2 regions of the Bacillus cereus group sp. BfR-BA-01316 genome follow, and region 2 is predicted to be linked to the other one. Evidence: riboswitches for the same ligand, from Rfam matches in the RefSeq annotation. Region 2 holds a riboswitch; the other holds the start of a gene.

Region 1 (3,430 bases), on a different contig from region 2:
GATATGTTTTATCATGCAGGGATTGTTAATTCTGTAAATAAATCAGAAGCACATCCCAACCTTTTTATGTTGCAGGAACAAAGACGTATGCATGCGGATATATCGAAGTTTACGAATTCATTTATTTATAAAAATAGAGTTTACGATCATCCATCTGTTTCAGAGCGTAAAGAACTTGCGAAACTACAACCGTTCGCAAATGAAGCTAGTGTTTTATTTGATACGAGCTTAATGGGAGCTTTTTCTTTAAAAGACGCTGCTTCAGGTTCGCGTTTTAATATTATGTCTGGGTTAGTAGCGATGCAAATGATGTTAATTGGATTGTTAGATGGTGTTCAATCTATCGGTGTAGTTACGCCGTACAGGGCGCAGTCCCGCTTTTTATCAACGTGCATTAGAGAAATGTTGCAGAGAACGAAATATCAAAACATACCAGTTTTAGCGGCGACAGTTCATAAGTTTCAAGGGTCTGAAAGAGATATGATGATCTTTGATACGGTTGATAGTTATCCGCAAGAACGTCCTGGTGTGTTATTCTTTGATCATAAAAACCATCGTCTCGTCAATGTAGCAGTTACGAGAGCGAGAGGGAAGTTCATTCAATTATCAGATTGCCACTACATGCGTAAAAATTTATCGAGAAAACAAGCGTTATCACAATTAACAGCCCATATAGAACGTCACGGAGATGTATATGATCGTACGACATCAAGACAAGTGTGGGAGCGGAAAATATCGAAACGTTTACGTTGGTTTATGGAAATGAATCTTGAAGAGCCGAAAGGACTACTAAAAGATATTTTAGCTGCAAAACGTCAAATTATCATTTCACTTCCAAGCACAAGGCAAGTAGATAAAAGAGTATGGCAAGCGTTAATGCGTACGAATGCACAAGTAACGGTATATAGTGATGGACCAGTTCCATTAAAAAATATAAAGTTACAAAGACAAAACAAAGCATACCCGTTTATAGTAATCGATGATGAAATCTTTTGGGCAGGGGCACCGCTCACATCTCAAATGATGTTTGAAGGTAGTACGGAATTCCCGTACATATGTGCAAGACTACAAGCACCGGAGACAATTGGCGTATTAAAAGGGTTTTTAGATATTCGGTAAATTCGGATAGGAATTCCTTGACTTTTGCCTGGAATGAACTTAGAATAAAAATAATTTAATATAATTTTATGAAAATTCTTATCACGAGAGGTGGAGGGACTGGCCCTACGAAACCTCGGCAGCGGATTCTATATGAATACTGTGCCAATTCCAGCAAGGTAACTTGAAAGATAAGAAAGAAGCTCATTTTCACGTAAAAAAGCCTCTTTCTATCTTTTAGAAAGAGGCTTTTTTACGTGAAAATAAAAGGAGGAAGAAAAATGGGAGCGACAGGAGTAACGTCACAAAGAAAAACAATTACTGAAAGTATAGAAAGAAATAAGGAAAAATACATAAAAACAAGTCATGATATTCATGCGAATCCGGAGATTGGTAACCAAGAGTTTTACGCATCAAGAGCATTAAGTTTACTGTTAGGAAGCGCAGGATTCCAATTGCAACATAATATAGCTGGGCATGAAACAGGCTTTATCGCAAGAAAAAGTTCCGGAAAACAAGGGCCAGTAATCGCATTTTTAGCTGAGTATGATGCTTTACCAGGACTCGGCCATGCGTGTGGTCACAATTTAATCGGAACAATTAGCGTTGCAGCAGCGATCGCATTATCAGAAACACTTGAAGAAATCGGCGGGGAAGTTGTCGTGTTCGGAACACCAGCAGAAGAGGGTGGGCCAAATGGTAGTGCGAAAGCGAGTTATGTAAAAGCAGGTTTATTTAAAAATATTGATGCGGCGCTTATGATTCATCCGAGCGGAAAAACAGCGACGACGAGTCCATCACTAGCGGTCGATCCACTAGATTTTCATTTTTACGGGAAAACAGCTCACGCAGCAGCTTCGCCTGAAGAAGGAATAAACGCATTAGATGCGATTATCCAGCTTTATAACAGTATTAATGCACTTCGCCAACAACTTCCATCAGATGTGAAAATTCATGGAGTCATTACAGAAGGAGGAAAAGCGCCTAATATTATTCCTGATTACGCATCGGCACGATTCTTTATCCGCGCAGCAACAAGAACAAGATGTGCTGAGGTAACAGAAAAAGTAAGAAATATCGCACAAGGTGCAGCACTAGCAACAGGTACAAAAGTGAAAATTCATCAATTCCAAAATGAAATCGATGAATTGCTCGTAACAGAAACATTTAATGACGTCGTAGCCGAAGAACTAGAACAACTTGGTGAAGATGTAAACCGTAAAGAAAGAGTAGGAATCGGCTCAACAGACGCAGGAAACGTAAGCCAAGTCGTACCGACAATTCATCCTTACATTAAAATTGGGCCAGATGACTTAATTGCTCATACGAATGAATTTAGAGAAGCAGCTCGTTCAGAACTAGGTGATAAAGCGTTAATTACATCGGCAAAGGCATTAGCGAATACGGCATATCGATTAATTACGGAAGAAGGGTTGTTAGAGAAGGTGAAGGAGGAGTTTAGGGAGGTGCAGAGGAATCAGGGGTAGGTGGTTAAAATACTTTCGATTTGAATAACAGGTTCTCTTTTCGAAGGGAAATCTAATTAACAAGTAAAAACGCAATAAAAAAGAACATTGATTTTTCAATGCTCTTTTTTATTTACTAATCATTTATTTCCTCGTTATTTTGATAACAAATCTCTTCAGCAATTTCTTGGATGCGATTTAGTTTAATACCATCTCTTTGTTCAATAGATAATGGGTGATCTGTTACTTCAGGAGCGGCATTACACAATTGGATAAAATCAGAGCATTGGCTCGTTTTAAACATAATGAATGCTTGAATGTTTTTATTAATTTTGGAAGGCTCAAATTTTGTTCTGTAAGCCGCTATAACTCCTTGATCTTCAAGTTTGTTAATCAGTTCTTTTGCAGCAGGCTGCGTCATGGATATAATCCGTCCTATTTCTGAAACAGAAATTCTCGCATTTTTATATAACAGGTTCATAATTTTATGATCGATTTCATCCAATTTTACTGCGTTTTGCATTGTGTAGCCTCCTTATTTCATTTTCTAAAGTAAATCGTAAATTACAACTATAATATCATGAGTTAACTAACTGAATTACCTATAAATCTGTATTTTAAATTATTGATATTTCAATAAAAATATAAGTATAGGATTTTATCAAACGAAAATTGAGGAAGGATGGAAAAATGAAAAATCTTGATGGGAAAGTAGCGTTAGTAACAGGGGCGAGTCGTGGAATTGGCCGTGCCATTGCAAAGAGATTGGCGAAAGAGGGTACATTAGTTGCGATTCACTACGGCTGAAATAAAACAGCTGCAGATGAAACGATTAAAGAGATTGAATCTAATGGAGGAAAAGCTTT
Region 2 (3,430 bases):
GGTACAACTTTTTTTTCATTGTTCTTTCCTCCCTAAATGTGTTGTTCGTAACGTCATAATGTCCATGTCTTGAAGTGTAGCTATAGAAGAAGAGAAAACATATTATAAATATGTGTATATAGGTAATCAGGTGTTCTATATGTATATACATGTTGAACTATAATCTGTCGTTATATGTTTCAACTTAGTAGACATTACATTTTGGTGGTAAAATATTTCGTTTCTTTGATTATTTAGAATATTAACACTGGAAAGAACTATATGTCAATAATAAAAAACAGAGTATTAATTTCTTAAAATAATATATTAAGAAACAGATTTCCTTGTATCGGGGAATCTGTTTCTATTAATCTAATTTTCGATTTTTGCCCACTTGAAGTTTAACTGGCCTGCAAAGTCAACTTGCACAATTCCTTTTACATAAGAACGCTCTAGATAAGATTCTCCTTTTTGGTAAAGAGGAGCGATAACAGAGTCCTTAAATAATATTTTCTCTGATGCTAGTAACGCCTCCCAGCGAGCTTTTTCATCACCAGCCAAGGTAGTTTTAACTTTTTCAATTGTGTCATCAAACTCTTTATTAGAGTAATGATCTAAGTTGTAAGGGTTATTCGTCGTAAATAGTTCAAGGAATGTAATTGGATCAGCAAAGTCAGGGCTCCAACCGTCAATTCCAATTTCATATTCACCTTTTAATAATAATGAAACCTGCTGCTTACGTGGCTGAGGTTTTATATTAACTGTTAAGCCATCTAGGTTCTTTTCTAGTTGTTCTTTTAAAAATTCTCCTGTTTTCTTCTCAAGGTCACCGTCACTTGTTAATAGTTCTAATGTTATTTTTTCAGAACTAAGTTCTTGTTTTGCCTTTTTCCATAATTCCTTTGCGGATTTTGTATCTGTTTTCGTTAAGTCACCGTTCGCAGAGCGGAAGTCTGTTCCATCTGGCCCTTTCGCAAATTTTTTCGGAATGAGACTGTACGCTGGTGTAGAGCCATCATTCAATAGCGTATTTACAAAGGATTTTTGATCAATTGCTTTATCGATGGCTTGGCGTACAGATACGTTTTGCAGCACTTTGTTTTGTTGGTTCATACGTAAAAATTGTACGCCTACATTTGGACGTTCTTTAAAGTTCCCATCTTTTTTATACTTATCAACGAAATCAGATGTTAATTTTATACGGTCTAATTGTTTTGATTCAAATAAATTTACTTCCGTTGATTTCTCTTTTACAACGTTGAAATTGATTTCTTCGAGTTTGACATTATCTTTATCCCAATAGGTAGGGTTTTTCTTGAATTTAAAGCTTTGTTCATGCTTCCAATCGTTTAGTGTAAAAGCTCCGTTGTACAAGATTTTGTTATCTTCTAAAGCGTACTTATCACCTTGTGCTTTAAAAAATTCCTCGTTGATTGGTAGAAATGTTGGGAACGCCGTTAAGCTAATAAAGTATGGAACAGGACGCTCTAGTTCTACCTCAAACGTATGGTCATCAATTGCTTTTACACCAAGTTGATCGGCTGGAAGCTCTTTACTGTTAATTTTTTTAGCGTTTTTAATATCAAAGAATAAAAAAGCATATTCAGAGGCTGTTGCTGGATCAACAGCTCTTTGCCAAGCGAAGACAAAATCTTTCGCTGTTACAGGTGTGCCGTTCGACCATTTTGAATCTCGTAAATGGAATGTGTATTTCGTTTTATCGCTACTCACTTCATGAGACTTTGTGACACCAGGAACAGGTTTATTACCCTCGCCAAGATTGTATAAACCCTCAAATACGTTTCTCATTACTTGACCAGAATCAGTATCTGTAGCACGAGCCGTATCCATTGTTCGAATCTCAGTAGGTGAAGATAAGTTTAAAACTTGCTTACTAGGTGCCTCATCTTTTGCATTTGCTCCGCTCGCTTCGTTTTTATAACTACCGCAACCAGATAATAAAATACTTACTCCTACAACTGATGCAATACTGGGTACAAACTTCTTTTTCATTTGATTTTCCTCCTAAATAGTTAATAAGATTGGATGATGATGAGGGCAATGAAAAATAAAAAATCCCTCTTTTCGTATTGAGAAAGAGGGATTTTTACGTACAAGTTATGCACCCGTATATAAACGAAGTCCCTCATTCTATCTTTCAAGCATAAAGCTTGCAGGAAGTGGCACAGTATTCAAAATGAACCTGCTGCCGAGGTTTCAAAGGGCCAGTCCCTCCACCTCTCTTGATACAATGAGTAAACAAATGAATTTTATTAATTTTTGCGTTTATTTGATAATTCGAAATCTTACACCTTAGATAATGAAGTGTCAATCAAATGGGGTATAGTTTAAATTTTCAGTTTTATTAAAAATAAAAAAAACCACTGCATATGGCAGTGGTTTCCCTACTAGAAGTTAAAGTTATCTGGATCTGGACCAACGCGATGATTTTCATTTAAAGCTTGAATTGCTTTCATATCATCCGAGCTTAATTCAAAGTCGAAGATGTTTGCATTTTCAATAATGCGGTGTTCTTTAATAGACTTAGGGATTGTCACAACTTCATTTTGTAGATCCCAACGTAAAATAACTTGTGCAGTTGATTTATTATATTTTGTCGCAATTTCTTGTAATGTTGGATTATCCAGTAGTTGTCCTTGCATTAATGGTGACCAAGCCTCAAGCTGGATGTTATGTTCTTTACAGAAAGCATGTAATTCTTCTTGTGCTAAGCGAGGGTGGTATTCCACTTGGTTGACTATTGGCTTAATTTCAGCAATTTCAAATACGTCTTGTAAGTGGTGAATGTGGAAATTACTCACACCGATAGCACGAACACGACCATCTTTATAAAGCTGCTCTAAAGCTTTCCATGATTCAGTGTATTTTCCTTTTACAGGCCAATGTACTAAGTATAGATCTAAATATTCTAGACCTAATTTTTCTAATGTAGTTTCAAACGCTTGTAATGTTGACTCGTAACCTTGATCACTATTCCAAACCTTTGAAGTGATGAATAACTCTTCACGAGGAATACCAGATTCTTGAATTGCCTGTCCAACGCCTTCTTCGTTTTTATATATCGCAGCAGTATCGATACTACGGTATCCATTTTTTATAGCTGCTTTTACAGAATCAATTACTTCTGTACCATCTTCAACTTTAAAAACACCTAAGCCGAACCAAGGCATTTTCACGCCGTTATGTAATGTTGTATAGTCCTTTAAACTTGTTAAAGTCATATTAATTCCCCCTAGCTTTTTTATTGGTTGCTTCAACTGCTTGTTGAATGACTCCTAAAAAATTATTTTCATATAGAATTTTTAAGCCTTCAGCCGTTGAACCTCCTGGTGTTGTTACTTGTTCGCGGAGCATAGCTGGATCCTGATTTTGCTGGAGCATAGCGGCAGAGCCAGCAATCATTTGAATAACAAGGTGTTTTGCTGTTTCC

What was found. A riboswitch is a leader RNA that binds a small molecule or an ion and turns the genes downstream of it on or off. The one in region 2 is predicted to bind S-adenosylmethionine.
Region 1: linked by a shared signal. The riboswitch ahead of MR071_RS15320 (M20 family metallopeptidase) and the one ahead of MR071_RS14555 (peptide ABC transporter substrate-binding protein) in region 2 are both predicted to bind S-adenosylmethionine.

The regions. Positions count from the first base shown of each region.
Region 1 covers NZ_JAKUGX010000019.1:23,529-26,958, forward strand. Annotated here, with positions in the region: gene MR071_RS15315 (AAA domain-containing protein) at 1-1,119, shown strand, start outside; SAM riboswitch class I at 1,195-1,296, shown strand; gene MR071_RS15320 (M20 family metallopeptidase) at 1,380-2,585, shown strand; gene MR071_RS15325 (Lrp/AsnC family transcriptional regulator) at 2,701-3,087, opposite strand; partial or broken gene MR071_RS15330 (SDR family NAD(P)-dependent oxidoreductase) at 3,255-3,430, shown strand, end outside.
Region 2 covers NZ_JAKUGX010000017.1:53,952-57,381, reverse strand. Annotated here, with positions in the region: gene MR071_RS14555 (peptide ABC transporter substrate-binding protein) at 352-1,992, opposite strand; SAM riboswitch class I at 2,128-2,232, opposite strand; gene MR071_RS14550 (aldo/keto reductase) at 2,388-3,221, opposite strand; gene proC (pyrroline-5-carboxylate reductase) at 3,223-3,430, opposite strand, start outside.